4 regions of the Brevibacillus sp. NPDC058079 genome follow, and region 2 is predicted to be linked to each of the others. Evidence: riboswitches for the same ligand, from Rfam matches in the RefSeq annotation. Region 2 holds a riboswitch; each other region holds the start of a gene.
What was found. A riboswitch is a leader RNA that binds a small molecule or an ion and turns the genes downstream of it on or off. The one in region 2 is predicted to bind S-adenosylmethionine.

Region 1 (7,884 bases), on a different contig from region 2:
TCAACGCATTTTCCTCGACGCTTGAGAGTTTGGCCGTTCCCCACAGGTAGCGATCCTCCGGAATATGCGCCAAGCCGGCATCCCGAATGGTGGCAACTGATTTGTTCGTCACGTCGTTGCCGCCTAACCGCACCTTTCCCTCCTGTGCCGCTCGCAAGCCGCTGATCGCTTGCAGCAGCTCGGATTGACCATTCCCGGAAACACCTGCGATTCCTACGATTTCCCCGTGGTGCACGGTAAAGCTGACTTGATCAAGCAGTGTCTGCTTTTCTCGAACCGTGAGATTCTCCACCTGCAACAAAGGGCCTTTATCCAGAGGAACTCGCTCAGCTAGCTCCTGCAATTCACGTCCGACCATCAGTCTGGCTAAATCGTCCGCATTGGTTTCTGTACGGGATACCGTTCCCGTCACTTTGCCTCCGCGCAGTACCGTAATACGATCAGCTACCTCCATGACCTCCTGCAACTTATGTGTAATCAAAATGACGCTCTTGCCGCTCTCGGCCAGGTTTCGAATCGTTTGCAGCAGGTCGCGTACCTCCAGTGGGGTAAGTACAGCGGTCGGCTCGTCCAGCACGATAATATCCGCTCCCTGATACAGTACCTTCAGAATCTCGACCCGTTGCTGTTCCCCAATCGAGCAATTCGCTACCTTGGCCTGCGGCTGAATCGGAATGCGATACTGCTCACTAAGAGCCCGCACCTTGTCCTCCGCGTCATTTCTTTTGAAAAAACCCGCTTGATTCGGCTCGTATCCGATCACGATATTTTCAGTCACACTGAATTCTCCGAAGAGCATAAAGTGCTGGTGAACCATCCCGATTCCATTTCGAATCGCGTCCTCTGGTCCGCGAAAAACAACTGGCTTGCCGTTTAACACGATCTCTCCCGACGTCGGCTGCTCCATCCCGTACAGCATCCGCATCAGTGTCGTTTTGCCCGCTCCATTTTCCCCGACAATCGCGTGGACTTCTCCTGCTGCCAGTGAGAACGACACCTTGTCGTTGGCGGTAAAATCTCCGTACTTCTTGGTCATGGCCCTCATTTCCAAGCGATCGGTCATTCCCACTCCCTCATTTCTGTACGTCCTTTTATGAAAATGGAAGACCGACTACACAGCCGTAGTCGGTCACATCCATCACTGTGCACAAGCTATAAATAAACGTTCAAAAAGTTGGCTTTTCAGCACCGAGCTACCTTTTTAGAACTGGTCTGGTACTTTGCGAGTGCCAGCTACAATCTCATCGCTGATCGCTTTCACTTTATCCACCACTTCTTGTCCAATAAAAGCGTTCAGTGGCGTTTTGCTTTCGTGCGTGACATAGGTTACGCCAACACCTTTTTCTTTCAAGCCGTACGCCACAACACCTGGTTTGAACGTTCCTTCTACAAAGTTCTTCACCGTTTCATAAGCTGCCGCGTCGGTCCCTTTCAATTGGGACAGAACAATATGCTCTGGATCAATCGTGGTACGGTCAACGTCCTGACCTGCTGTGAAGAAGCCTTTTTCCTTCGCTGCTTCGAAAACGCCGAGGTCTCCTACTGCTGCTGCACCGTTAATGAAGTCAGCGCCTTTGGAAGCTTGGAGCAAAGCCAATTCCTTCGCTTTTGCCGGGTCAGTGAAGCTACCTACATAGTTGACCATCAGCTCTGCTTTTGGATTCGTCGCTTTCAAGCCCTCTTCGAAGCCAACTGTCCATTTTTTCAACTGTGGAATATCAAGAGCGACAACCATACCTACTTTGTTCGTTTTCGTTGCCAGACCTGCTGCTGCTCCCACCAGGTAAGCCGCTTCCTGCTCGCGGAAGGTAACACTACGAACGTTTGGCAAATCCACTACAGTATCAATAATCGCAAAATTACGGTCAGGATTTTCGGTAGCTACTTTTTTCAATGCATCCTCTGATGTAAAGGAAGAAGTGATGATCAAATCATAATTTTCTGCAACAGCCACGCGCAGATTCTCTTCAATCGCTCCATGGTCCGTAGATTCAATCGTTTTCACTTCTGCGCCCAGCTCTTGTGCGGCTTTCTTCGCACCCTCATCCATTTGTTGGAAGAACGGATTCACACCGATTTTCTCAGGCAAAATCAAGGCAATTCTCTTTTTGGCCGCGCCCTCTTGTCCCGCTGCTTGTCCTCCTGGCTGATCTGCAGGTGCGCTTGTGCCAGTCGAGCACCCTGTTGCCAATACTGCGAATGTCGTTAATGCCAGCAATAACTTCTTCATGATGTATCTCTCCCTATCCGAACTTTACGTTTTTCTTTATCCTATTAGGTAATGTACGGCTTTTTACCCAATTTTTCAATACTATTTACGAATATTATCTTATAAAATAAATTTATCGTTCGTTTATTACCTCCTTTTGTTTACAAATACAACAAAAAAACTCTTCCCGGAGGAAGAGTTTGCGTACGTAGCCGTTCTCTTCCTCATCTGTCAAAACCATGGTACAGGTTTTGCAGGAATTGGCACCTTTCTGTTCATGCATAGACATGATCAGTGGTTGCCGGGCATCATCGGGCCAGTCCCTCCGCCGCTCTAGATAAGGTAGGTGAATATATTTAGTTACAATGGAATTCATTCTAGCAGAACGGTTCAAAAATGCAATTCTTTTTTCTCAATTCCAAACACTTCTAAAAGTGAATCGAAGTTGAAGTTTAAAAAGTCGTCTTTTCAGCACCGAGAAATTGGCGAGAACCTGAAGAAGGAGGAGCGGAGTGTAGGAGACCTACATGAGCACCGGACTTCGAAGGTGAACGTCAATTTCGATGCCGAATCAGCTTTCAGAACTACTTCGTGATCAAAATACGACTTTTTAAACAATCTTTAACTAATTTACGTGAAAGGTTTGCTGGAGACGATGAGACAACGTATTCAGCTCGCCCAGCTCTTCCGTAATTTCACGCACTTTTTGATGCTGGTTTTCTGCTGTCGCAAACAGCTCTTCTAAGTTGGCTACGGATTCCTCGGTTACGGCTGTAATAGTCGACATCTCGATGGCAACTTCTCCGGAACGCACTTTTACCCGGTCCATGCTGGAGCTTACTTGATCAGCTGCTTCCAAGAAGGCCATCATCCCGGCACGCACTGCTTCAATGGAGGCCACTGTTTTCACGGCCAGCTCTTGGCCTTTTGCAACAGACGTTTCTCCATTGCTCATATGCTGCACCGCATTCTCACTTTCCTGATGGAGAGATTTCAGAATGTCGGTAATTTCCTGCGTAGCTGTCGCGCTTTGTTCCGCTAGCTTGCGTACCTCATCCGCTACAACAGCAAATCCACGTCCATGCTCGCCTGCACGCGCCGATTCAATCGCCGCATTCAGCGCCAAGAGATTCGTTTGTGTCGCGATCTGATTAATAGCGCCAACAATTTCTTCTACGCGATTCGCCTGTCGATTGAGCTGGTGAATCGTAGAGGCTGCTACATTGACTGCCTGCACAATTTGCTCCATCTGCGAGGACAGCTCATTCATCATCTGAACGCTTTCTGTCAGACGACGGTTGTTTTGTTGCGATTCCGATTTCATGGCGTTGGTCTGTGTTGTGACTTCCTCGATTTCCTGGTCGATGGATTGAACCTCTTCTTCGATTTTCACCGTAGAATTCGCCTGCGATTCCATACCTGTGGCGACTTCCTTGAAGGCTACCATCATTTCATCTGTATTGCGCTTCGTACCTTCCGCATGCTCATGCACATGATCGCTTGTACGATCCAGCTGCTCCGTCATTTGCTGGATGTTCAAAAGCATTTCTCCCAGACGGCGCTCTTTCTCTTCCGCTTCCTGCCTTGCGTCATCAGCTTTTCGCAAGGAGGTTTGTCCGGCGAGACACAGATACGTGACGGCTCCCATCATCATGAGAATCGTGACAATACGCATAAGCAAATTGAGCTCCGAAAAATCACCCTCGAAAATCTCGTAGGTCCCTGTGTAAAACCCAATAACCGTGACAATGATTTGGGTAATTCCCGCTGTTACGACTAGCTTCCAATCCAAATAGGCTGCCAAAAAGCCCATGACGATAAAGGCGAGGAAGGTAACCTCCTGGTAATCGGTAAAGTGATCGAAGGAAATAGCATAAAACATAAGTCCGATTGCAACCAGATAACGAATCACATGACTATCTTTGCGAATGAAATAATACGGCGAAACAATTAGAGTGACCAGCAATCCCAAGGACGTCACTTTCCAGAAGTTCACATCCACTTGGTAGGCAATGAGTCCCGCCATCCACAAATGATTCCATAGGATGAAAATCATAAAGCCTTCTTTGTCAGTCAAGGTATTGCGAATCAATTGAATCATAATTGCCCCCCTTTTCCATATTTACTTATGTATCGGATTCTTTCCCCATTATATAGCCAAACCTTTGCCAAATTTGTGAAAAAAGTAAGAACAGCCAAAAACAATTTCGAATAGGCTATTACACAACTCTTACGTACAGGAGGCAAACGGAGAAAAGTGGAACTCAATCAATTGCCAGCTACTGTGCTGACACGAACGATTAGCCGTCCGAACACCACGATTTACTATCCACAATTGGCAGGCCTAGCCAACCAACAAGCGGAAAAAGATATCAACCGGGCGATTTATCAAACAGTTCAAGGCTTAATTCACGAGCAACAACGGGTCCAGGTACCGGGAAATACAGAAATGCAAGGAAGCTACGAAATCAAGACAAACGAACGCGGTATTTTCAGTGTCGTGCTGAGCAACTACGCCTACACACCACAAATGGCTCACGGCATGACCTTCCTCGGGTCGATCACCGCAGATATCCAAACAGGCAAGCTGTATACGCTGCGTGAATTATTCAAGCCAGGAAGCGATTACGTGAAGGTGATTTCCGAAAACATCAAGCGTCAAATCAAAGAAAGAAGCATCCCCACACTCAATGGCTTTACTTCGATTAAACCCGATCAAGATTATTACCTCGCCGATAAAGCGCTGGTCATCTACTTCCAGTTGTACGAAATTACACCTTACTACGTCGGTTTCCCCATGTTCCCCATTTCGGTCTATGAACTGGAGCCGCTCATCAATGAAAAAGGACCATTGAGTATCTTGTCCGCAGATTAATCCTCCACCGTATTTTCCACCCAGGTGAGTGTCTTCTTCCATGACACTCGCCTGATTTTATTTGTGTCAGAAAATCCATTATTTCGCCATCGAATAAACGTTTACTTATATGCCCGAAACTGCTAGTATGTTATTGTACATATTTACTTAAGCAATAAAGTGTACGATATATCGGACCAGCTTTCCTGGAGGTATATACTCATGCAATATTATGGTCATCGAATTAGCCAAACCGCAAGAATATTCAGTAAATCATTAAATGGGACTATGTCTCCCATGGGATTATACAGTTCGCAATGGGGTATTATCCTTTGCTTGCATTATCGTGAATCGCTCACCCAGGTTCAATTGAGCAACTACCTGAATGTGGAAGCGCCGACGATTACCCGGACACTCACCCGATTGGAAGAGATGGGCTGGATTATTCGCTCAGAGGGTGATGACAAGCGTGAGCGCTATGTGTCCTTGTCTCCGCAAGCAGTCGAACGGTTCCCGGAATGGCTGGAAGCTGCCAAAGAGCAAGAGGAACTGGCACTCCGCGGCCTTGACGAAGCAGAACTCGCTATCTTTAACCGTGTATTGAAGAAAATGAACGATAATATGCAGCCTTCTTAACAAGTAAAAAATGACTTCGCCCAAGAGCAGTTTGGTGAAGTCATTTTTTGTTAGCCATTTTTCCTTGTGCTATGGATGATGGTGTTGAGCTCTTGTTCCAATTGAATCAGTTCAAGCTGTATCTGTTGCTTTTGCAATAGTTTTTTCTGTTGCAGCACTTGTTTTTTCAACTCATTAGATTCTTTATCATTTGCCTCTTTCGCTGTAGAAGTATCCTGGTCCGGTTCCACCTGTCCAGTCGAGCCTATAGCAGTGAGGAAGGCACCCAGAAGTGCGATCCACCCGCCTACCGCTACCAGCTCATTCGCCAGATTTTTGTCGATCATCCTTCTTCCCTCCATTCTTGGTTGGCTTCTCCTGCAAATTCTTCTTTATATCTTGCATACTGTCTCGTAATTGAGCCATTTGCTGTTCAATTCGTTTGAATTGCCTATCATCATCGTTATCATTGTCATTGCCATTCTTATTCTTCCCATTGGCTTTCTTGTTCGATTGGATCAGCGGTTGCGCCGAAGTCGCATTTCCGCAAGCAGGCTTTTGACTTAATTTCGTTGTTTTATCAATGGCGAGTATGACAAAGCCAATCGAAATAATCCAAAGTGCTATTACAGCGGTATCGTCATCATCACAAAAAAACATAGATACCTCCATGCCAACAAAAGGTCGTGGTTTGATTATTGGCCCTTCTATACAATACGCTTCTGCCTAGTTCCTCGTGACATCGGGATCATTACTTTCCTGATGTTGTTCTGTCATGAAAAAGGCTCCCCACCAAGCACAAGCGTGCCCGGTAAGAAGCCTATTTGTTATGATCGTATTCGTTATTGCATGCGCTTCGCGATATTGCGAGCCATCCAGACCCCAGCAGCTCCAGCCTGAGCCAGACCACGCGTAATTCCGGCACCATCCCCGCCACAGAACAATCCTTTGATTTCTGTTTCGAATTCCTCCGTCAGTTTTGGACGTGCCGAGTAGAATTTCGCTTCCACTCCGTAGAACAATGTATGCTCGGAAGCGATTCCCGGCGTTACCTTGTCCAGAGCTTCCACCATCTCGATCAGACTTTTCATCGTATTGTAAGGCAACACGAGTCCCAAGTCACCCGGTACCGCTTCCTTCAGAGTAGGCTCCAGGAAGCCTTCCTTAATACGCGCCTCTGTAGAACGGCGACCGCGCAAAATATCGCCGTACTTTTGCACGATGACCCCACCGTTTGACAGATCATTCGCTCGCTTGCAAATTTCTCTCGCGTACTCATTCGGCTTGTCAAACGGCTCTGTAAACGTATGAGATACCAAGAGAGCAAAGTTCGTATTCATCGATCCCAGCGCTGGGTCTTTGTAGGAGTGCCCGTTTGCCGCCATGACTCCACTGTGGTTTTCCACGACCACGTGACCGGATGGATTGCTACAGAACGTCCGTACACGCGTTCCGACAGATGTATTGAAAATGAATTTGCCTTCGTACAAGTGCTCATTGATTTCGCGCATGACGACATCGGACGTCTCCACACGTACGCCTACGTCGACTTGATTGTTGTACATTTTCAGGCGGCGCTTTTTCAAGATATTGGTCAACCATGCTGAGCCATCGCGGCCCGGTCCGATTACTACGTAATCAGCTTCAAACTCTTGGCCGTTTTTCAAGACGACACCTTTTACCTGATATCCGTCTGCTTCTTTCACCGTAATGATGTCCTCGACCTCTGTCTTAAACATCATGTCGATATGCTTCTTCAAATGCTCGAAGATCGACTGGAGAATCTCCAGGTTTTGCTCCGTTCCCAAGTGACGCACCTGCGCTCGCAACAGCTTGAGTCCTGCTGCATAGCCACGCTGCTCGATGCTCTTGATCGTCTCTGTGGTCGGGTCCGTAATCGATTGGGTAGCCCCATGCTCCAAATTGATTTCATCTACGTATTTGATCAGCCCAAGTACAGTGGAAGGGCTGAGATAGTCTGTCATCCAACCGCCAAATTCGGTGGTGATGTTAAATTTACCATCGCTATAGGCGCCTGCTCCACCAAAACCACTGGTAATCGAACAGGCCGGCAAACAGCCTGCGAAATCTTTTTTTCCTGCTGGCGGCGGGCAGAGCTTGATCTTTTCCTCCAAGATCGGACAGCGTCTGCTATAGATGTCATGCCCTTTATCAATCAACAGCACCTTGGCATTCGGTGCTTTTC
Region 2 (7,884 bases):
AGGTCGCCATTCTTCTTGCCCCTTCCCCATTTACCCGGATGGGCGCACCTCCGTAATCGAGTTCTCTCTGAGCAAATCCCCATACGTCCCCGGCACCAAGCAACAGATAGGGTACATCACTCTCTGCTTGCTTGAGCTCCACCCCTGTATCTACCGCAAACCAAACTGTATCTTGTCCTGAAGAGGTAACATGGCGGGAAATCAGTGCATAATACTCCTCGTACGTCAGAAAGTGGTCAAAAGATATTGCAAGCTGCGAAACGGTTCCCTCAGGCAGCTTCTCCATTGTCGTCCAGGCAGGTGAAGTGAGAGACATGGTATCCTCCGTTTCTCCCTCTGTCGGATAACGGAAAAACAGCTTTTGCTCCCTGACCCCGTTCGTCCATTGCGGCTTCGCATTCACGTTCCTTAGCACATTCGTACTCTCAAAACGGCCCGCGTTCTTTTCTTCTCCCCCAACCCGCTCGCGTAGTTCCATGCTGATGTTTCCGTACAGCAATCCGACCTGTGAACCACTACTCCCCACGCTCACACCTGGCTGGGTGAAATTGACCATCGACTTCGCAACGCGGAACAGATCTTCATGCATCAGTGACCCAACCCAGCCATTCAGAATCAGCAATACAACTCCAGCCAAAAAGGGTAGCACTATAGTGAATCCAGCGGTGGACAACCGATTTTTCCATTTCCCCCGGCGAACAATGGCGCGCTGTTTTTCGGCCGACAGCGTTTCAGGCTGTTTTGTTTTCGAGTTGTCCTCTCCCATTTCTTCCCCCAGTAAAAGCCTCTCCAACCGCTGTGCGTATTCCTCGTCAGCGGCTATTTCCTCTTCGAATCGTTTTACCTCTTCCCCCGACATATCGCCACGCAAATAAGCCAGCAGCTTTTGTTCGCGATTGTTGCCATCTTGCTCCCTCATTACCTTTCCTCCCTCCACAACTGCCGCATCTTTTGTCGCCCCCGAAACAAGGAACGCTTGACGTCTGCCAGCTCGATCCCGAGTACCTCTGCCATTTCCGCGTAGGAAAACTGCATGGTAGACAACAAAATGACCTGTCTCTGCTTTTCCGGAAGTTGCTCCAAATAGTCATAGGCCACTTCCCACAGCTCCTTGTTCACGACATGCTCTGCCGGATCAACCGCCGAATGATCACGTCGCTCTGGCAGGGCTTCCACATATGCAAACCGTTGTTTCGTCTTCTTGCGATAGCCGTCCACGAAAGCGTGATAGGCCACCTTGAATAGCCAAGGCCGTACTTTTTCCCCACGGTAGTCGTCCAAGGAAGAGAAGGCGCGACAAAAGGTTTCCTGTGTCAAATCCTCTGCCAGCCTCTCATCTCGTGTCAGCCGGAAAAGATAGCGGTAAATATCGTTTACATGCAGCTGGTACACATCCTCCAGACCTACTTTCCCAAGCCGTTCACACCCCTTCATCCCTTACCACGAAGGAATTGTCAAAAAGTTTCACCTTCATCTCATTTTTCTGATAACCTGCTGCACATTCTCTACAAAAACAAAGATTGACTCCTGAGAATGAACGTCATATCATGGGGGAAACGAATAACTCTTATCGCGAGCTGGCTGAGGGACTGGCCCTATGATGCCCGGCAACCGGCGCTATACCATGAATCGTACGCGGATGATGCGTACCTTGGATAGCGAAACGGTGCTAATTCCAACGGATAAGAGTCGAGATAGAGCATCTTTGGCTCGTTTCGGCTACTGACCCGAGAGATGAGAGGAGACGAGACGCTTTCATAAGTCGACAACCGCCTCCCCGCTCAATGGGGAGGCTTTTTTTAATCATTCAAGGAGGATGAGACGTACCATGAGTGAACAACGTATCCTCGTCACCTACCTCACACAAGCAAAAGACTTGAACAAGAAAGCGCAAGCCATTGCTGTCGGCATGACTGTCGGTTCCTGGACGGACCTGCCGCTTGCCAAGCAAGCTGAGCTAGCGCCGTATCTCGGTGAAGCCGTGAGCGCGACACCACTTGAAACACTGGAAAACGGAGAAACACGCGGTTTGATTACCGTCAGCTATCCGACCCGCAATTTTACAGCAGACATTCCATCCTTGTTGACCGGAATATTCGGCAAACTGTCGATGGATGGCAAAATCAAGCTCATCGACATCGTTTTCCCCGACTCATTCCTTCAGGCTTTTCCTGGACCGAAGTTCGGCATCGATGGTCTGCGCGAACGTTTAGGGGCACATAACCGTCCGCTCTTGATGAGCATTTTCAAATCGTGCCTAGGCCTTCCTTTCGACGACCTGAAAACGCAATTCCGGGCACAAGCCTTGGGCGGAGTCGATCTGGTGAAAGATGACGAAATCTTCTTTGCAGATGAGCGCGCTCCTTTTATCGAACGGATCAAAGCGTTCAAGCAGATCGCTCAGGAGACAGAAGCCGAAACAGGCAAGCCTGTCCTTTATGCAGCCAACCTGACTGGACCTGTGCATGAGCTGAACGAAAAAGCGAAACGTGCGGTAGATGCAGGTGCTGACTGCCTCTTGTTCAATGTACTGGCCTTTGGATTCGATGCCCTGCACCGTTTGGCAGCCGATCCTGATGTACACGTACCGATCATGGCGCATCCAGCATTGGCAGGCGCTTACTATCCATCACCTGACTACGGTATCGCCACCCCGCTTCTGCTCGGAACGTTGATGCGTGTAGCTGGGGCAGATTTGGTGCTCTTCCCATCTCCATATGGCAATGTCGCCTTGGACAAAACAGAAGCGTTGCAGCTCGCCAAGCATTTGACTGACCCACTGAATGGTGTACGCCGTTCCTTCCCAGTTCCGTCTGCCGGCATTCACCCAGGGTTGGTTCCACAGCTGTATAAAGACTTCGGTCTGGATCAAATCGTCAATGCAGGAGGCGGAATCCACGGTCATCCCGGTGGAGCAACCGCAGGAGCGAAAGCATTCGTTGCCGCAATTCATGCAGTCACCGCAGGCCGAACATTGGAAGAAGCTGCCGCGGAATCACAAGAGCTGGCGATCGCCTTGGAAAAGTGGGGTGGCGCACGATGAGCAAGAAGCTCGTCCTGTTCTGCGATTTCGACGGAACGATTACCGAAAAAGACAACATTGTAGCGATTGTCCGCAAGTTTGCTCCCCCTGAGTGGGAAGCCTTGACGGAGCAAATCCTTTCGCAAAAAATAAGCGTTCAAGAAGGGGTTGGCAAGCTGTTTCAACTCTTGCCCTCCTCCTTGCGCCAGGACATTATTGATTTTATTGTCCAAGAAGCGACGATTCGCCCGGGATTTGCTGAATTCGTGAGCTATTGCCGCGAAGAAGGCATCGAGCTGTTGATCACGAGTGGCGGCATCGACTTTTTCCTGGAGCCTATCCTGGCACCTTTTGATCTCTCCGATGTGCCTATTTACTGCAATGGCAGTGATTTCAGCGGGGAGCGGATCACCATTACGTGGCCAAACGCTTGCGATGAACAGTGCACGAACGGCTGCGGCATGTGCAAGACGACGATTATCCGTCGTTACGATCCAGAGAACCATTTCCGTATCGTCATCGGCGACTCTATCACTGATTTGGCTGGAGCCAAAATCGCTGACTATGTGATTGCCCGTCACTTCCTCGCTGACAAGGCGGAAGAGCTGCAATTGCCGCATAGTAAGTTTGCCACATTCCACGATGTGATTCGCATTTTACAGCACGTCCAACAGGAGGTCGTCTAATTCATGACTGCAACACTCGAACAACGTCTGGATGCCTTTCGCCGTCTGGATGACGCCAAGCTGACATTTGCCCGCCGGGACTGGTTTCCCGGCACCAGTGGCAATCTCTCCATAAAAATACAAAACGATCCTTTGCAATTTGCCGTAACGGCAAGCGGCAAAGACAAAACCAAGCTGTCTCCCGAAGATTATCTGGTCGTGGATCAAGACTCACGTCCAGTGGATGAAACTGCTCTCAAGCCGTCCGCGGAAACGCTTATCCACGCCGTCGTCTACAAAACGTTCCCGAAGGCTGGGGCTTGCTTCCACGTGCATACCGTATGGAATAACCTCATTTCCGAGCTGTACTTTGGACAACGCGCTTTCTCCATTCAAGGACAAGAGCTGATCAAGGGACTCGGAATCTGGGAAGAAAACGCGCGCATTACTGTTCCGATTGTTGAGAACTTTGCCGATATTCCGACCTTGGCTACCGAAATTGAAAAAGTGATCACACCAGAAGTTCCCGGTGTACTCATCCGTAACCACGGTATCTACACGTGGGGCGGCAATGACTTCGAGGCCAAGCGCCACCTGGAAGCTTTTGAATTCCTATTCGAGTATCACGCCCGCTGGCTGCAATTGCGCCAAGCAGTCGTGTCCACTACAACCACCAATTAAGGAGGAATAAACGATGGCACAAATTCGTTTTCACGACAACAATGAGTACATCTCAGCACCCGAGGAAGTTGTCTCCTTCCTGGACACCCAAGAGATCATTTACGAAAAATGGGGCTTGGATCGCCTTGATCCAAAGCACCGTGATAACTACAGCCCGACAGACGAGGAAAAACAAGAGATTCTCGACACCTTCAAGCCAGAAATCGATGCGATCAGCCAACGTCGCGGTTACTTGACAGCGGACATTATCGTCCTCTCTGACAAAACGCCTAACCTCGACGAGCTGTTGGTGAAATTCAAGGGCGAGCATCACCACACCGACGATGAGTGCCGCTTCTGCGTCGATGGTCACGGCATTTTCGCCATCAAAGGCAAAGATGACCGCTACTTCGACGTCGAGCTGGAGCCAGGCGATCTGATCTCCGTACCACCGAACTACCGCCACTACTTCACCCTGATGGACGACCGCAAAATCAAGGCGATTCGCCTGTTCGTCACTCCTGCAGGCTGGGAAGCGATCTATTAATAACGAACCCCTTGGCATTTACTGATTGCCAGGGGGTTTTGTCTTTCACCCTTCACTTTATGACGCCATTTCCCTTAATCGATACGTCAGGCTTGATTTCAACTGTGGCATTGGAAAAGGCTTTCGTCCAATCATCCTCTACCTTTTTGTATTCCTTATATTCATAGGCACGCGCATAGAGACCAAACCCAAATGGGTCTACACCGCTTTCCTGGCATTTCTTGACTAACTTCATGTAATCCTTCTGTAACTCGTCACTGATCATTCGCTCCATCTTTTTGTAGTCCTTTTTCATGTCGTACGGAAACATTCGCTCCGATACGGACACTCGCAATTTGAAATGAACGTCAAAATGAAATCGACCGTTCTGATAGGTTGTTTTTACTTTTTTTTTGACGCCCTTGATAAAAAAACTGATCCTGTCTTTCACAATTTGATTGTGCTCGTTCGGCTCTTTAATCGGGATGGTGACGGACAGTTCCCCTTGTTTTTCATGGAGAAACATTTGCAAAAGAATCGTATCCCGCGGTTCTATCGAGCCTGCGTACGTTCCATTTTCTTTTAACAAAGCCGTCCCCATTACCTTGACCGCCTTCTTTTCTTTCTTCAACTCAGTCAGGGTAGGCGTCATCCCTTTTTCATACATTTGCCGATGGAGCTCCTGCGCCCTCGTTTTTACCGTCAGATTTCTGTTATTGGCTGTGTCAATCAGCGTTGTTACATGAATGGACAGACGAGGCTTGTCCTTTGGTTTATAATCAAACAACTCATTCAATCGACCATCAAGCACAGCCATGCGGGCGTTGACACTGAACTTTGCATCCCGAAAAACGACATCCAGCAACCGAAACCAGTCCGGGTGAGCCAGCAGCTTTTTCCCCATTACAAGCACCTGAATCTTGCCTGGTTGGGTCAAGCCTGTCACTCGCTCATCAAAGCCCATTCTTGCCTCTCTAATTGTAGATGACCGGATACCGTATTGCTCAGATTTTTCCTTTGCCTCCCGATTGAACACGGGGCTTGAGATAAAATAGAGAAGCTCGTTTTTTTCGTTCAAATCGATTCCGAGCATCAGCGTTAAAGTGGTATCCTCCAAATTGATCTGGTCCTTGCATCCCGCCAACATGATTACCAGGAAGCTACATAACAGAATCTGAAATGCCCTCATGCTTTTTTCACCCCTTCTGCTCGTTTCGAAAGCCTGATCGGCCCCCAAGCTAGTAAAGGAAGCACATAAGCAAAGCACAAGCCTGCATAGCTCCAAATTTCTGCCGATTTCTTCAGATCGATAAAGGATGGCGTATAAAACCATAGCGCCACTGGAACCAGAAGAAGGAACAGACGCAAATGCTTGCGATGATCCTTCATGCCGAATAACTGACTGGATGAAAAGACACAAAAATAAGTGTACGGCAAAGCAGTGGTTGACAATATAAACAAATAACTAGAGAGAAAAAGAATATCGACACGTTCCAAAAAGCGGAACTCAATGGCTTTCCATAAATTGAGCGTAGGCCATGTATACTCCGTGATTTCATCGGGGCTAAAGTAAGCAAAGCAAACGACAGCGACAGACAGATACACGAGCAATGTCAATGTATTCGCAACGACAATGCCGATAGTCGCATATTGCTTTTTTTGAAGAAAAGGGTAGGCAAAATAACCAAACTCAAAACCAAGAAACGAGAGTACCGTGGATTTGCTCGCTTCCCATATCGGGTGCCAGCCCTCCTTGATTACTGGCAGCAAGTTTAACCAATGAACCTCTCGGTAAGCTGTCGTGAGAACAAAAGGTATCCAAAGTGTAAGATAGAACACGAGCTCGGCGTACCTTCCAATCGCGCGAACCCCTCCCTGGAGAACAAGATAGGTCGGCAGAGCAAAAAGGAATACGACGACATAGGCCGGTGTCTGAGACAGGAGCCACACATTAATGATTCCCGTGGCATTTATCATCAAAACGAACGCCGCTATCCCGCAATAAATGGACATCAAAGCAATAGCGACACGACCGAGCCACTTGCCCAGGATCAATGGAAATATATCGATAATTGTCTTCTCCGGGTACTGCTTCATCATGTTCGTGATGACGAGACTGACTAGCGTTGCCGCAAGCCATCCAATCAAAAGCGATATCCATCCATCGGTGCTCGCCTTCTCCGCCAATTCTCTGGGAATCGTCAATACTCCGATCCCCACTTGTGCCCCATGAATGAGGAGAATGTACTGGAGGATGCTCAATTGGTTGTACGTATACTTTTTCATCACCCGTCCTCCCTTGGCCGATTATCCCCTTGTCTTTGCTCCTCAATCGTGTGGGCTGACAGGGGACGATCTTTCATTTTCCATAGTGGCAGGCGGACAAACAAATCTTTCCAATCTCCAAAACGCACAGGGGCCAGAGGGCTTCCATAAGGAACGCCTAATGATTCCAGCGTAACCAAATGGCCGATCAGTGCCATTAAGCCAACAATAATTCCAACGAACCCAAACATGGCAGCAAGTATCATCATCAAAAAACGAATAAGCCTGACTGCCGAAGCCATATCGTAGTTCGGGATAATAAAGGATGAGATCGCTGTAAATGCAACGACGATCACCATAATGTTGCTTACAATCCCCGCTTGTACGACCGCTTGACCGATCACGATACCCCCTACGATACCGACGGTCTGTCCGATAGGCGCTGGCAAGCGAATCCCCGATTCCCTGAGCATTTCCAGTGTGAGCTCCATAATGAATGCCTCTAACAAGGGAGGGAATGGAACCTTTTCGCGGGACTCTCCGACTGACAAAATCAAATCGAGTGGGATCACCTCATAATTGAAAGAAATCACCGCAATATAAATCGCGGGTAAAAAAGTAGCAATCAAGAATGCCAAGTACCGAAGCAAGCGGATGAACGTAGCAACTGGCCAGCGCGTACCGTAATCGTCAACGTTTTGAAAAAAGGAAACGAAAGTAGCCGGACCGATTAATACGCTTGGAGA
Region 3 (7,884 bases), on a different contig from region 2:
CCTTGCTTTTCCATGGTGTTGGCAATCGCGTTCCCGATTACAGTAGAGCGCAGGTGACCCATGGAAAACGGCTTCGCGATATTCGGGGAGGAGAGGTCGATTGGTACTTTGCGTCCTTGACCGACATTGCTGCTTCCATATGTGCTGCCTTGAGTAAGGATTGTTCCGATTACTTGCTCTGCCACATTTTCTTGATCCAGGAACAGGTTCACGTATGGACCAACTGCTTGCGATTCGCGCAAGGGTGCACCGGAGAGCTGTTCAGCCAGCTCTGCTGCGATCATCGGTGGAGCTTTGCGCAATGCTTTTGCCAATTGGAAGCATGGGAAGGCAACATCGCCCATCGCAGGGTTTGGTGGTGTTTCCAGCATGCCGTATACGGCTTCTTTTGTCAGTGTGTCTACGCCCATCGAGGAGAGCGTAGCGGCAATCTTTTCAGCGACTTGGTGTTTGTAGCTCATTTAAATTTCTACTCCTTTCAAATAAAAAAACCTCTACGTCTCCTGTGAAAAAGAGACGAGAGGTTATACTCCCGCGGTGCCACTCTTGTTGTTTTTCCCTTCCATCGAACAGGAAGGCAAAAACCGCTTGATCTGCTGTAACGGGCAGTCCCGGCATAGCCCTACACGATCCGTTGCCCATAATGGCTGGCGTAGGATGTTCAGGTCGCATCTCCGAGGGGCGCTTCCTCACATGGTTTGGCATCGGGCTCACACCGTCCCCGACTCGCTACAGCCTCGCACAAGGAGTACTTTCCTCATCAACGATTCGTTTGTTTCTCTAGAATTATAGCTGTATTAACCGTCAGGATGCAACTCACTGTTCCGGTTTTTTCAAAATCTTATCTAATTCCGCGAAATACTGCTTGGTCAGCTCTTCCCTTTCTTCCGCGCTGAGGTTATCCGCGTTCATCATTTGCTCTTTGTACTGTTCCAGCTTTTCGAGCATAGCCAGCTCGGCAGCAGCGGCCTCGTCCAGATCGTAATTTTCAGATGGATCGAACGGGATCAATCGATTGTCGTTACCACTGCGCAAATAAGCGGAGCGCCAGTTTTCAGGGAACTGGTACGCTTGCTCGCCAAACATAATCCCTAAAATATCGTCGGATTCAATCGGCAGGAAGTGATCGTAATCGTCTCTTCTGCCTCCCTCGGATAAGTTAATGTGGGACAAAAAATAGTGGAGATAATGTTCGCCGGTTTCGGTATTCTTAACGATGGAATAGGTTTCAAATTCGGATTTGGATAGTTCTTTTATGGTCTCCAAACAGGACAGAAATTTGTCTTTTTCTCGTGCTTGCAAGTCATCCATGTCATCTCGTTCCTTTCGCTCTACAATAAGCCTCATGATAGCAAAAGCAATGTGCGCTGACAATGAAAGCAACGCAACGGAGTGTAGCAGTGGAAGAAGGGAAAAGGATTATGGAAAAAATAATTGGATAATCTTGTCACAAAAATAAGTCAGCTGGATCAAATACATATCAACACGTAACAAGGAGGTGAACAGCGCGTGAATGCAAGTGCCAAAAGTAGCGAAGCGGATTGGACGCTGCAACTGACCAACGAGGAGAAGCTGACGAGACTCATGAGCGAGTACGGAGACAACATCGTGCAGCTCGCCTACTTGATCGTCAAGGATCGGGGAATCGCGGAAGACATTACCCAGGAAGTGTTCCTAAAGGCGTATCGGGGTCTGGATCAGTTCCGCCATCAGAGTAGCGTGAAAACGTGGCTTTACCGAATCGCGATCAACGAGTCCCGCAAATATTTGCGTTCGTGGTCCTTTCGCCAGATTTTTTCTACATACCTCTCCAAAGAGGAAGCACCCCCGGAGAAGGCCGACACCGCAAACGTTGAAGCGGCAGTCATCGGACGAATGAGCAAGGTACAGATAGCGGAGCAGGTGATGAAGCTCTCGCCGCTGTACCGAAAAGTCATGATACTTCATTACTATGAAGATTTGTCGATAAGAGAGATTGCGCAAGTGCTGGATATTTCAGAAGATGCCGTACGAACCCAATTGTCACGGGCCCGAAAACATTTTAAGGCATTGTGTGAAAAGGAGGGATTGGAATGGATGTAGATAAGCAAATGCGTGAAGCAGTACGGAGCGCAAGTGAGGAATCAGTGGAGGAAGTGAGGTTTACAAAAGAGATGGAATTACGGATCAGAGGTGCGATTGCACAGAATAAACACAAGAATCGAAACCGAATTTTTGTAGCTGGCTCGCTGGCAGCGTGCTTGGCGGTAACTGCTGTGGGCATGCACCAACAAGGCTGGTTTCCACAGTTGCCAAATGGCAAAAATGTAACGAATGCGATTGTTACAACTGCTACGAAAACAAACAATAAAGAGGCAAATCCGAACAGTGTAAAGGTGTCGCCGGAGGAGGCAATTTTACCATTGAAAAAGGCGATCCCAGCCTTGAGTAAGATGACAATAAGAGTGGATCGTACAAGCTATGGATTCAGTAATCTAACGTTATTGGAAGGCGATAATGCTCGTGCCAAGGTTGCATATGATATACAGACAGGACAAATTGAGAGCTTTACAATTGATGGTGATCGAGGAGAACAGAAGGAAGAGAAATTGCCATCAGCCAAGACTGCGGAGAAAGCAGCAAGCGCATTTCTTCAAGCTTTTTTGGGGGAGGAAAGTAAGACCTATCAGCTCGTCGAGACTCAGATCTATACGGACGAGTATAAGGTAAAAGGCCCATGGATGAGCGTGAATTATCAACGTATGGAAAACGGCCAGCGAGTTCCGTTCGACGTATTGTCAGTTGGAATTGACCAGCATGAGCAAGTCACATTTTTCGGGCGATTGAACAAGAGTGAACAAGCCTTTTTCACCAAGCTGACAGATGCCGTGCCCGATTTGAACCCCTCCCTTCTTCTGTTGGATAAAGAGAAGAACCACGATGGCATGTTAGTAATCTTGGGGAAAATGAACAAGGAGGGGCATCAGGTTTCTCTTGCGATCTATGGAAATGGTCAAGCACTGGAATCGTATATGCTTCTGTATAGGGATGAAAAGGAAGCAGCGAGCCGGAAAGAAGCAGAAGGAGCAAAAGCCTTGGAGCAAGAGCGACAGTTTCTGAACAAACTGCTCGGGGCTGATAGCGAGAACTATCGGTTGTTGGACGCCAACAATCCAGGATTGTACTTGCGATACTATAACGGGCTGCCAGTGTTGTCTGATGAAATAAGCATAGTAACAACTGACTCTGGCCATGTCCAATATTTCAGGAAGGAGCCCGTATCATTCGAGCCGTCACGATATCCAGATGTATCGACTGCTGTGTCAGAAGAGGTAGCCATCAAAGAGCTGAGTGAGCATATGAAGCTTCGATACGTGCAGAATCCGAGAATACGGCCAGAATCAAAACAAGGAGAGAAGTGGCAGCCTATTCTGGAGTACACGCCAGCTGTTTCCTTCATGCAACGAGGACGTGAAGATGGTACGGAGTGGCATATCGACGCGACCAGTGGCAAGATTGTGTATGGAACGGGAGATAACGGGCTTGCCTATGATCAGTTGAATACGAAGAAAGCACATCCAATCGAATCTCCGAAAGAATACGTCAAGGTTCGCTCCAAGGATGAGGCAAAAGCACTGCTGCAAGCAGAGTTCGGCGTACAGGTAGAAGGCTTGACCTACAGAGAGAGTGAACGTGAGCGCGATGGACGCAAGGAATACGTCTGGTATGATAAAAATGACAAGTATATCGGCGTAGAAGTTATCGCAGAAACAGGCAGTGTCGTCGGGCTGGGAACACCGCGTTCCAATGCTGCAGTGACAGTCAAACGCCAGCAAGCGGAAGAGGCTGCATTCGCCTTTCTGCATAAATACGTCGATCCAGGTGTAAAAGAAGTACAATTGGCACAAGTTATACAGCCAGGCGAAGCGAGTCCTGTGTCATCGGGCGAATGGGAATTCAGATTTTTCCTGAGCAAGGATGGCATTCCTGTACAGGATCGCGAGCAAAAAGCGGCTTATTCGGTAACGGTCGATCCGTCTACGGGCAAAGTGACAAAGTTTGATAACTACAGAGAGACGCACGAGTTGGTGGAGCTTCCAGCATCCGACAAGATCATCTCGAAAGACAAGGCTGTTGAGGAGTATTTACGCGTCATGCCTTTGAAGCTGGTCTATTTGATGAAAGATGTGGATGGGCAAAAATTACCTCAACCGAAGCTGGCGTATGTGCCGTGGAGTGAGGAAAAGCTTGCGAACAAATTTATGGCCCTTGATGCCGTGACAGGCAAGATCATCGCCGACTAAAACGAAAAAAAGGCTATCCCGCAGCCATTCCTGATGGCTTTTGGGATAGCCTTTCTTAAACACTTATCTAACAGTCGTCACACGAGCACCCGATAATAACCAACAGGATAAACAGCACGAGCACGATTGCGAAGCAGTCACCGAAGAATCCGTTCCCGCAGAAAGATGTACTCATCTTTGTTTCCCCTCCTTTCCGTTATACTCCAGTCTATACACGAATGCCGATATTGGACTGGGCGGATGCCCAGCTTAGGCAAAAATGGGCGCGTAAGAGAAGAGGCTTAGTAAAAAATAGACAATTCACAATTGACGGGGAGACAAAGGGGGTGTTAAGATACTTGCAAACATTCAAGACATTTCACAATACAACTAAATGACAAGTGTACGACTCTTATCCAGAGAGGCAGAGGGACTGGCCTGATGAAGCCTCGGCAACCGGTAAAAATCCGGTGCCAATTCCAGCAAAGCTACGTGCTTTGAAAGATAAGAGGATGTCTCAGGCGTTTTCGTATCTGCTGACAAATCCTCTTCTTTCAAAGAAGAGGATTTTTTGATTTTATTTACCTAATGACAGAGAATAAGCCGATGCAAGGGAGAAAAGGGGCACGTCAATGAAACCAACTTTTCGCGAACAGCTTTCCCGGAAAATTCTGATTCTGGACGGTGCAATGGGCACCATGCTTCAACAGGCGAACCTGACTGCTGATGATTTCGGCGGTGAAGCCTATGATGGCTGTAATGAACTCTTGAACCTGACCAGACCAGATGTGATCCGTTCCATTCATGAGAAATATTTAGAGGCGGGAGCAGACATCGTCGAAACAAATACGTTTGGTGCTGCTTCCATCGTTTTAGCCGAGTACGATGTGCCAGAGAAAGACCTTGAGATCAATATAGCGGCAGCACGCTTGGCCAGAGAAGCGGTGGATGCCTATTCCACGGAGGAGTGGCCGCGTTTTGTAGCAGGTGCAATGGGACCTACGACCAAAACCCTTTCGTTGACAGGCGGTGTCACTTTTGAAGAACTGGTCGAGGCGTATTATCGTCAGGCAAAAGGTCTGATTCTCGGTGGCTCCGATGTTCTTCTTTTGGAAACCTCGCAAGATACGTTGAACGTTAAGGCCGGTGGAATTGGGATTCGCAAAGCTTTTGAAGAGCTTGGACAGGAGATCCCGGTGATGCTGTCAGGTACGATTGAGCCGATGGGCACGACGCTTGCTGGCCAAAACATCGAGGCGTTTTACATCTCCTTGGAACATATAAAGCCAGTCTCTATTGGTCTGAACTGTGCGACAGGACCAGAGTTCATGCGTGATCATCTGCGGACATTGTCGGGAATTGCCCAATGTGCGGTCAGCTGTTATCCGAACGCAGGCTTGCCAGATGAGAACGGTCATTACCATGAAACGCCACAAGGACTTGCCTCGAAAATGCTGGCGTTCGCTGAACAAGGCTGGATAAACGTCGCTGGCGGTTGCTGCGGAACAACGCCTGACCATATTCAAGCGATGGCAGAAGCATTGAAAGACTGCAAGCCTCGCAGTGCAGCTGTAGAACCGCTGAGCGCGGTCTCCGGGATCGAGGTCGTTTACGTCGAAGATGACAATCGTCCCCTGCTAGTAGGGGAGAGGACCAATGTCATCGGTTCCAAAAAATTCCGTGAAATGATTGCAGCTGGTCACTATGAAGAAGCATCTGATATTGCCCGGGCACAAGTAAAGCGCGGCGCACATGTCATCGATATATGCTTGGCTGATCCCGACCGTGATGAATACGAAGATATGGAAAAATTCCTACAGTTCATCGTGAAAAAAGTAAAAGCGCCCCTCATGATCGACTCGACAGATGCCAAGGTTATGGAGCTGGGACTTCGCTACTCGCAAGGGAAGGCCATTCTCAACTCGATCAACCTGGAAGACGGGTTGGAGCGATTTGAGGAAGTCGTTCCGCTTATTCACAAGTTCGGTGCCTCCGTTGTCGTTGGAACGATTGAGGAAGCGGGTATGGCTATCACTCGCGAAAAGAAGCTGGAGGTCGCGCAACGCTCGTACGACATTCTTGTCAACCAGTATGGAATAAAGCCACAGGATATTATTTTCGATCCACTCGTCTTTCCAGTAGGGACGGGGGATGAACAATACATCGGCTCTGCATTGGAAACCGTAGAAGGAATTCGTTTGATCAAACAAGCAATGCCTGCTTGCAAGACAATCCTGGGTGTCAGTAACGTTTCCTTCGGCTTGCCTGCTGCAGGTCGGGAAGTGCTGAATGCGGTCTTCTTGTACCACACCACTCTCGCAGGGCTTGATTACGCCATCGTCAACACGGAAAAGCTGGAGCGCTACGCTTCGATTCCAGAAGACGAGAGAAAGCTGGCAGAAGCTCTTCTATTCGAGACAAATGATGAGACATTGGCGGCCTTCACCGAATTTTATCGCCAAAAGAAAAAGGAAGTCAGTGTGGAAGTCTCCTCGCTAACGCTCGAAGAACGCTTGGCCCGTTATGTAGTCGAAGGCTCCAAGGATGGTCTAGTGGAAGACTTGAAGCTGGCTCTGGATAAATACGTACCGCTCGAGATCATCAACGGTCCGTTGATGACTGGGATGGAAGAGGTCGGTCGCCTGTTCAACGGCAACCAGCTGATCGTGGCAGAAGTATTGCAGAGCGCAGAAGTTATGAAGGCATCCGTATCGTTTTTAGAGCCATTCATGGAAAAAAGCGATGCCGCTGCCAAGGGGAAAATCTTGCTGGCGACAGTCAAGGGCGATGTACACGACATCGGAAAAAACCTCGTGGAAATTATTTTGTCAAACAACGGCTACAATGTCGTGAACCTGGGGATCAAGGTACCGCCAGAGCAACTGATTGCCGCATGCAGAGAAGAAAAGCCGGATGCCATCGGTCTCTCTGGACTCTTGGTGAAATCCGCGCAACAAATGGTCATTACTGCACAAGACCTGCGTGAGGCAGGCATTGATATCCCGATGATGGTTGGCGGTGCGGCGTTAACGCGCAAGTTCACATCGAACCGGATCGCACCGGAATACCGTGGAATTGTTTTATACGCAAAAGATGCCATGGATGGTCTGGACCTCGTGAATCGTCTACAAAATCCGGATGAACGTGATCGCTTGGTAGAAGAACAGCAGCATCTGCTGGAAGCAGTTGCAACCGCTCAGCCTGTTGTTGAGGAGAAAAAAGCACCAGTGCCTGCTCGCTCAGCCATCAGCAGAACCGTTCCGATCCATCTGCCGCCCGATTGTGAACGACATGTTTTGCGACAATATCCGCTCAGCCATTTGCAGCCGTATTTGAACCTGCGGATGCTCCTCGGAAAACACCTCGGTGTTCGCGGAAATGTAGATAGATTGATAGAGGCAGGCGACGACAAGGTACTGGAACTGTACGGCATTGTGGAAGAGCTATTAAATGAAGCGAAGCAAAAAGGAACCATTACGACACACGGTGTGTATCAGTTCTTCCCGGCTCAGTCAGATGGCAACGAAATTTTGGTCTATGATCCAAAAGACCACAGCAAGCTGCTGGAGCGCTTTTCGTTCCCGCGTCAGCTGGAAGAACCTCATCTTTGCCTGTCCGACTT
Region 4 (7,884 bases), on a different contig from region 2:
GTGGGTGTGTTTTTTCATCCTTGAAATATTTAACATATGACTTATAATAAGAACGTACGTTCCAAACTTTCGAAACAATCTGACACAAGTGTCGTTGGGAGGCTTTTTATGAGATGCGAGGTCAATGGCGTCAACCTTTATTATGAGGAGATCGGAAGCGGTTTTCCTGTCGTGATGATTCATGGTTTTTCACTTGATCACCGCTGCATGACTGGTTGTCTGGAACCAATTTTTGAGAAACGCTCAGGATATCGACGACTTTACATAGACCTTCCTGGAATGGGACAAACGGAAAACTACGAACATATCCACACCACGGACGATATTCTGGAGGTTGTCCTCTCGTTCATCGATCAGCTCATTCCAGGTGAGCCCTTTTTCATTGCAGGTGAATCATACGGCGGATATCTTACACGAGCAGTTATTGAGAAGCGCCGGGATCAAGTGAAGGGCGCCCTTTTCATATGCCCGAACGTCATTCCTGATAAAGATAAGCGCACACTGCCGGATAAACCCATCTTAGTAAAAGAGCCTTCTCTCTGGGAGCAGTTGAGTGAGACGGAACGAGCGGAGTTTGCGTCGATGGCGGTAGTAGCTACCGATTATACGTGGAATCGCTATAAAAAAGAGATCGTCGACGGCTACATGCTGTCTGACCCTTCTTTCCTCAGTAAAATCAGACAGTCATACGGTGTGTCCTTCCCATTGGATACGGCCCCCTTCCCCCACCCGAGTCTTTTTGTTGTGGGCAAACAAGATCATTCTGTCGGCTATCGCGATATTTGGGATATCATCGAAGGCTATCCCCGCTCTTCTTTTGCCGCACTCGATTGTGCCGGACACAACTTGCAGATTGAGCAGCCGCTTCTGTTTACAGAGCTTGTGAATGAATGGCTGGATCGGGCACAAAGAGAGCTCTCCCTGTAAGACATAAATCAAAAAAGACAACCAGCTCAATGGCAATGGTTGTCTTTTTGCTTCTATTAAACATTTGTCACCAGAGATTCGCTATGGGCGTGGAATGCTTTGCCCAGTCGTGAGATCGCAAGCTCCGTGTCTTCCCGGTTCAAGAGTGTATAGTTCAAGCGCATCGTATTAACTGGCGGCTCGGCTGCATAAAACGGCTTCCCTGGCACGAATGCCACGCCTTCCTGTACGGAACGGGCCAGCAGCTTCTCAGCATCGACGTGCTCAGGAAGATTCACCCAGAGGAACATCCCGCCTCTTGGTTTTTCCCACTGTACGCCCTCCCAGTTTTGCGCAACTAAGAGCTCATGCATCCATTCCATGCGCGCCTTGTAGGACTCGCGGATTTTCTCAATGTGGCGCTCCAGATCAAAGCGGGACAAAAGCTCATACAGCGCGTACTGGTCGATTGTGCTCGACTGCAAATCTACTGCTTGCTTCGCCTTCACCATCATTTGAATCACGCGTGTATCTCCAATGGCCCATCCAGTACGCAAGCCTGGCGCGACAATTTTAGAAAAGGTACTGGTGTACACCACACAGGAATCGGTCGGATGCTCATCCAGTGAGAAAATCGAGCGGTACGGAGCTTCCCCATCAAATTGGATCTCTCCATATGGATCGTCTTCCAGGATGAGAATGTTTTGGGCCTTGCATTGACGAAGCAAACCGAGACGGCGTTCGAGGCTCCATACCTTTCCTGTCGGATTAGCAAAGGTAGGAATGACATACACCATTTTCGGGCGATACTGGGCAATTTTTTTCGCCAGATCGTCCATATCCATCCCATCAGCATCGCCGTCTACGGGAATCGCTTTGATTCCCCGGAATTGGAACAACTGAACCGCTGCCAAATAGGTAGGGTTTTCTACGAGAACGACATCGCCTTCATCTAAATATACACGGCACAACAAGTCCACTGCTTGCTGAGAGCCCGTAGTGATGATCATATTATCTACACCGACGTTCATATGCTTTTGCTTCATGCGGGATGCAATCCACTCACGAAGCGGCAAGTATCCATCAGTCAATCCGTACTGAAGAGCTTTTGCTCCTTGTTCGAATGCGCGGTTGAACGCTTCACGCATCTCTGCGATTGGAAAAGAATCCTCTGCTGGCAGTCCACCTGCGAGCGAGAGCACTTGATTGCCTTGGGTCAGCTTCAAGATTTCCCGGACAGCCGAGGAGGATAGTGCTTCAACAGATTTTGAAAATGAGTACTCCATGTTCCGTTCCCCCTTGATTTTGCTTATCCTTGTTTTATCACTGTCAACAGCGTAAGTCCAATCCTTACTAGCTATGAGCGGATAGGTTTTGACTATGTCGAGCGGTTGTTCAATCGTTAGTCTTGACACACTGCATGCAAAAAACCCCTCTTCGTCTCTAACGAAAAGGGGGCTATATGTATGGGCTATATCTTCCTAGGCGATTCGAAACACACGTGGTTTCTCTGTGTGTGGGAGGAAAGAGAGGTCTACATGCGTGGACGCTTCTTCCATGCCAATATCGCTTGCCAAAAGCAATGCCTCTTCTTGGAAGGTTGGCGTACAGCTGCCTTCATTCAGTTCACAGAGACGCTTCAATCGCTTCAGTCTCTCTGCGGACTTCTCCACTCTCATGCATTCGTTCGTCAGCTCACAAACGTTGACGTGACGAGCATCAGCGATCATGCTGATATCATTCACATGGACAATCAGTCTTTTGCCTTCTTCTGTTACAAATCCGATTGAGCAAAAATGCGCACCTGACATTTCCAAACGAGTGAGAACAGCATTGGCGTAAACTTCTCCCGTCCGCAAGCGAATCTGGCCTGCTTCAATGGCTCCGCCGATTTTTCGCTCGTTGGCGATCACCGTATACATATCCGTGTAACCGTTAATCTGATAGCGCATGGTACCCTCCCGCTCTCGCTGAGACTAATTATCATTAACAATGTCATCGTATAATGAAAATCATTATCTGTCAATAATGAGAATGATTTTTATTCTAGAATAAAAAAACCACACTCCATTTGTATGGTAGTGTGGTCGAATTCCCTTGCCTTCATTTTGTTTTCGTAAACAACCCCAACCGCTCAATCCGTTGGACCGCTTCTGCGAGACGATCTTCATTGGATAACAAAGCCGCTCGCACATAGCCCTCACCCGTCGGACCAAAGCCATTTCCTGGCGCTACGACGACATGCGCTTTTTCCAATAGCAGGTCAGAGAACTCCACGGAAGTAAAGCCACTTGGAACAGGAAGCCAAGCAAAAAACGAACCTTGAGATGGTGGCGCCTGCCAGCCAATCCGATGCAGATTGGAGTACAAGGCATTGCGGCGGCTTTCGTAGACAGCGACGAGATCGCGAACGCACTGCTGTGACTCCGTCATCGCTTTGGCTGCCGCCATCTGTACCGCTCCGAACAGACTGACGAAGTAATGGTCCTGAATGAGGTTAATCAGACGAACCAGCTCGCGATTTCCTACCATGGCACCAACACGCCAGCCTGCCATGTTGTACGTTTTGGACAAGGTATAAAATTCTACGCCCACTTCTTTTGCTCCCGGAACCTGCATGAAGCTGACTGGCTTTTTCCCGTCATAGCTGATCGCCCCGTAGGCGAAGTCATGGCAGACGACGATTTCATGTTTTCGGGCAAAACGAATCGTTTCCTCATAAAACTCGAGTGGTGCGTTGACTGCTGTTGGATTGTTCGGATAGTTGAGAAACATCAGTTTCGCTCGATCCAAATCAGCTTGGGAGAGCTGGCTGTAGTCTGGTAAAAAGTCATTTTCCGCCTTCAGAGGCATCATGACCATCCGTCCGTCTACGACTGCAACCCCCGACCAATAATCCGGATAGCCTGGGTCCGGAACCAGTGCAACATCGCCTGCGTTCATGAGTACTTGGCAAATCTCTACGAGTCCGGTTTTGCTGCCGAACAAAATCGCTACTTCTTCCTCCGGATCGAGGTCTACATCAAATTCTTGCTTATACCAATGAGCCACTGCCTGCTTCAGTTCCACGCGTCCCTGAAAAGGCGGATATTTGTGATGGAGTGGTTGTGCCGCTTGTGCCTGTAATTCTTCAATAATGTGCGGCGGTGTCGGCAGATCGGGATTGCCCTGCCCTAGGTTAATGACGTCATGGCCTTGCGCAATGACCTTGTTTACTTTTGCCACCAGGGTCGCAAAAAACTGGGTAGGGAGTCGATCAATCATGTCGGAGGGTTGAATGCGCATCTTTCTTCCATTCCTTTCTTGGGCCCAATACAGTAAAACCCCCTTTTTCCATACAGAAAAAGGGGGAGATCAGCTTGGTCACGTCCTTATCTGTCAGGAAAAAATCCTGCTGGAATTGGCACAGCATCTGTCCATCACATGGAACAGATCCGCTGCCGGGCTTCATAGGGCCAGTCCCTCCACCTCTCTGAATAAGTCAAACACACGGAATATACTGTTTTTTCGTCTATATCATACTACTTGAGCACGTAAACCGTGTCAAGATGCTTGATTCTGTACCGACACTTGATGCCTTCTTTTTTGAAATGAGGTGTGGAAAGCGAAGAATGCCACAGACAACAGACACAAGCCTGCCATCACGAACAATAGTCCCTGCGCATGAATCGATTGGAAAATGAAGGCGCCGAGCAGTGGTCCGAGCATCCGCCCTGCTGATCCAGTTCCTGCAATCAGACCTTGAATGAAGCCTTCACGTCCCTCTGGCGTAAACTGTGCAGCTACTGCCGGCACCGCTGGCCACACGAGCATTTCTCCTAGCGTCATGACGAACATGCCTGCCACAAAGCCTGCATAAACCGTTGATTGCGACAGAATCAGCATCGACAAGGCAAAAATATAAGCGCCCAAGAGCATTTGTGCTTTTAGCGTACGGGCAAAGCGTCGAATGACCCACGCAATCAATGGCTGACCAAACAGGATCAAACCTCCGTTCAGCGTCCACAACAGACTGTATTGACGGAGTGAAATGCCCAGGGATTGCATGTAGGTAGACAGCACCGTCGTCCATTGTACATAGACAATCCAGCTAATTAATAGCCCCCCACATAATAGCAGCAATGCTCCCCATACCACCTTTGGCTCTTGCTGTGGTTGTTGCAGCACATCACCAGTTGCTTGCTCAGACATACTTTGTCCAGTCGTCGAGTTTTCGCGTTGTTCCACCATTTTTAACTGACGCGGCAAAATGAGCATGAACATGGCGAGCACAATCACTTGCGAGATCGCATTACCGAAAAACGTCCAGGCAAACGAAACACTTGCCAAGAAGCCGCCCAGCGCAGAACCGGCAGCTACCCCCACATTGAGGGTGACATAAATCAGATTGATTCCTTTCCGTCCCCCGTCCGGCCATAACACTACTGCCAGTGCATTCATCACAGGAGAAAGTGTTCCGTAAAACAGACCATTCAATAGAAGCAAGACAACATAAATCGTAAAATCTTGCGTAAGACCTAAGCCGATCGATATCAGAATAACGCCGATGGAACCGACAATAATGGTGCGCATTTTTCCCCAGCGGTCAAACATCATCCCGCCGACAATACTCCCGATCAAGAATGCGCCTTGATTTAAAAGCAACAAGAAGCCGGCTACAGTCAGCGGCTTTCCGAGATGGTTGTGAATATAGATCGTGACAAGCGGCCAAATACACGCCATTCCTGTAGAAAAAATGACGGCAGCAATCGCCAATAAACGAATGCTGCTCGGATAGGATTCCCACTTTTGCCTCATGGCTTACTTCTCTCCCCGATGGAAATCGCCGCTTTTTCCGCCTGTTTTGGATTGCAGACTGGTTGGACCGATTATCATTTCTTTATCCATGGCTTTGCACATGTCATACACGGTCAAAGCCGCTATGCTGACAGCGGTCAACGCCTCCATCTCGACGCCAGTTTTCCCTGTCGTCTTCACGGTTCCTGTAATCGCAAGCGTCGTTTCATCTACAAAAGCAAATTGTATGTCGATGCCAGTCAATGGCAGCGGATGACACATCGGGATGATTTCCCACGTCTTTTTGGCAGCCATGACACCTGCTACCTGCGCAACTGCGAGTACATCGCCCTTTTCGATCCGACCTTCACGGATTCGGGCGAGCGTTTCGGGTTTCATGCTGATTTGGCTCTCGGCTACAGCCACCCGTTTTGTGACGTCCTTCTCAGACACGTCCACCATCCGAGCTCGATTTTGTTCATTAAAATGTGTTAATTGATCAGTCATACTAGTATCGTTCCTCCTCTATCTCCTCCTACCTTACTCCCGCCGCTGGATAAAAGCAATGAGAATGTAGACGACACTGTTTCGTTATCTTGCTCATCCACTCCTAAAAACGTACGAAGAACAGGTGCTGGAGGTATACTGTGCGTACACAGCTCAAAGGAGGCGTATGGAAATGGAAACGATTAAGGATCAGACGGTACGTTGGTCAATGCTTGTGCATGGTGATTGGACCATTTATTTGGCTGCAACGGCTGCCGGGCTTTGTTATGTCGGCTCGGTCAACCAGCCTTTTGCTGAATTGGAAGCGTGGGTTGAAAAGCATCATCCACAAAGTGCACTGGTGCAAGACGAACCATGGCTACAGCCTTTTGCAACAGAACTGATGGAGTATTTGCAGGGGACGCGCGAGCATTTTTCCATGGATTGCGACCTGTCTGGAACGCCTTTTCAGCTCGCTGTCTGGGAGGCACTGTGCCAAATCCCATACGGTCAAACGGCATCGTACACCGACATTGCGAACATCATTGAAAAGCCTGCTGCTGTTCGTGCCGTCGGTGCAGCAATCGGTGCCAATCCGGTTCTCATTACAGTCCCCTGCCACCGCGTTGTCGGTAAAAACGGATCACTAACTGGCTATCGTGGAGGACTGCCCATGAAGACAACTCTGCTTGATCTGGAGAAAAAGACAAATCGGGGTGTGAAACATGGCTAAATCAGTGACAGAAAGGATCGCTGCACTTGACTGGCATTCCCTGCAACAGGAGCTGGACGAACAAGGGTATGCTTCTTTTCCTTCCTTATTAAGCGCGGATGTGTGCGACGAATTAATCGCTACGTATGGAGAGGATGACCTTTTTCGCAATACGATCCAGATGGCACGGTACCGTTTCGGCGAAGGAGAGTATCGTTATTATCAGGCTCCCCTTCCCTCGCTTTTGCAGGAGCTTCGCGAAGGCTTTTATCCGATGCTTGCCCAGACTGCGAATCGGTGGCTGGAAATGCTTGGACGCGAAGCCATCTATCCTGCTACCCTCCCTGAATTTTTGGCGCAATGTCACGATCAGGGTCAACTGCGCTCTACTCCATTGATTTTGAAATACGAAATGGGCGGCTACAATTGTTTACACCAGGATATGTACGGCGAGGTGTTCTTCCCGTTTCAAGTCGTTTTTGCCTTAAATCAGAAGGAGAAGGACTACACTGGCGGAGAATTTCTGCTGATGGAGCAACGGCCACGCGCGCAGAGCCGAGGACATGTGATAACCTTGGAGCAAGGCGCTGGCCTGATTTTCCCGACATCCTATCGTCCTGTGCAGGGAACGCGAGGCTACTATAAAAACACGCTGCGCCACGGTGTCAGCACGATTACCTCAGGAAAGCGCTACAGCCTCGGGATTATTTTTCATGATGCAAAGTGAGGAACGCCCAATATGAAATGCATCCTTTCCTATAAAATGCCGAAAACCCTCCTCAATAAAGGAAGCGGATTTCTTGAGGATTACACCCACTCGCTCAATCCGTATACAGGCTGTTCTTTCGCCTGCTCCTATTGCTACGTTCGACAAATGCCTGTCTCTTTGTTCCGCAACGAGCAATGGGGCACGTGGGTTGACATTAAGCAGCATGCTGCCGATTTATTGCGCAAGGAGCTAATCCGGGCAAAGAAAAAAGGAAAGGTGACCATCTTCATGTCTT

Region 1: it holds a riboswitch for S-adenosylmethionine, as region 2 does, so the genes downstream of both, ACFVS2_RS24785 (BMP family lipoprotein) here and ACFVS2_RS14610 (2,3-diketo-5-methylthiopentyl-1-phosphate enolase) in region 2, are expected to answer to the same signal.
Region 3: it holds a riboswitch for S-adenosylmethionine, as region 2 does, so the genes downstream of both, metH (methionine synthase) here and ACFVS2_RS14610 (2,3-diketo-5-methylthiopentyl-1-phosphate enolase) in region 2, are expected to answer to the same signal.
Region 4: it holds a riboswitch for S-adenosylmethionine, as region 2 does, so the genes downstream of both, ACFVS2_RS17730 (pyridoxal phosphate-dependent aminotransferase) here and ACFVS2_RS14610 (2,3-diketo-5-methylthiopentyl-1-phosphate enolase) in region 2, are expected to answer to the same signal.

The regions. Positions count from the first base shown of each region.
Region 1 covers NZ_JBHVSO010000009.1:207,917-215,800, reverse strand. The annotation lists gene ACFVS2_RS24790 (ABC transporter ATP-binding protein) at 1-1,063, opposite strand, end outside; gene ACFVS2_RS24785 (BMP family lipoprotein) at 1,202-2,230, opposite strand; SAM riboswitch class I at 2,431-2,553, opposite strand; gene ACFVS2_RS24780 (methyl-accepting chemotaxis protein) at 2,835-4,310, opposite strand; gene ACFVS2_RS24775 (DUF3298 and DUF4163 domain-containing protein) at 4,467-5,084, shown strand; gene ACFVS2_RS24770 (MarR family winged helix-turn-helix transcriptional regulator) at 5,286-5,699, shown strand; gene ACFVS2_RS24765 (hypothetical protein) at 5,750-6,025, opposite strand; gene ACFVS2_RS24760 (hypothetical protein) at 6,000-6,338, opposite strand; gene ACFVS2_RS24755 (NAD(P)/FAD-dependent oxidoreductase) at 6,521-7,884, opposite strand, start outside.
Region 2 covers NZ_JBHVSO010000004.1:287,261-295,144, forward strand. The annotation lists gene ACFVS2_RS14600 (anti-sigma factor) at 1-919, opposite strand, end outside; gene ACFVS2_RS14605 (sigma-70 family RNA polymerase sigma factor) at 919-1,434, opposite strand; SAM riboswitch class I at 1,565-1,741, shown strand; gene ACFVS2_RS14610 (2,3-diketo-5-methylthiopentyl-1-phosphate enolase) at 1,829-3,043, shown strand; gene ACFVS2_RS14615 (2-hydroxy-3-keto-5-methylthiopentenyl-1-phosphate phosphatase) at 3,040-3,708, shown strand; gene ACFVS2_RS14620 (methylthioribulose 1-phosphate dehydratase) at 3,712-4,368, shown strand; gene ACFVS2_RS14625 (1,2-dihydroxy-3-keto-5-methylthiopentene dioxygenase) at 4,382-4,894, shown strand; gene ACFVS2_RS14630 (Ger(x)C family spore germination protein) at 4,947-6,062, opposite strand; gene ACFVS2_RS14635 (GerAB/ArcD/ProY family transporter) at 6,059-7,159, opposite strand; gene ACFVS2_RS14640 (spore germination protein) at 7,159-7,884, opposite strand, start outside.
Region 3 covers NZ_JBHVSO010000001.1:138,614-146,497, forward strand. The annotation lists gene argS (arginine--tRNA ligase) at 1-461, opposite strand, end outside; gene ACFVS2_RS00730 (hypothetical protein) at 817-1,311, opposite strand; gene ACFVS2_RS00735 (sigma-70 family RNA polymerase sigma factor) at 1,510-2,082, shown strand; gene ACFVS2_RS00740 (YcdB/YcdC domain-containing protein) at 2,073-4,283, shown strand; gene ACFVS2_RS00745 (YjcZ family sporulation protein) at 4,351-4,458, opposite strand; SAM riboswitch class I at 4,672-4,773, shown strand; gene metH (methionine synthase) at 4,895-7,884, shown strand, end outside.
Region 4 covers NZ_JBHVSO010000005.1:399,828-407,711, reverse strand. The annotation lists gene ACFVS2_RS17745 (alpha/beta fold hydrolase) at 109-927, shown strand; gene ACFVS2_RS17740 (aminotransferase-like domain-containing protein) at 984-2,192, opposite strand; gene ACFVS2_RS17735 (hypothetical protein) at 2,388-2,858, opposite strand; gene ACFVS2_RS17730 (pyridoxal phosphate-dependent aminotransferase) at 3,010-4,191, opposite strand; SAM riboswitch class I at 4,275-4,389, opposite strand; gene ACFVS2_RS17725 (MFS transporter) at 4,450-5,703, opposite strand; gene moaC (cyclic pyranopterin monophosphate synthase MoaC) at 5,707-6,189, opposite strand; gene ACFVS2_RS17715 (methylated-DNA--[protein]-cysteine S-methyltransferase) at 6,362-6,901, shown strand; gene ACFVS2_RS17710 (2OG-Fe(II) oxygenase) at 6,894-7,607, shown strand; gene ACFVS2_RS17705 (SPL family radical SAM protein) at 7,620-7,884, shown strand, end outside.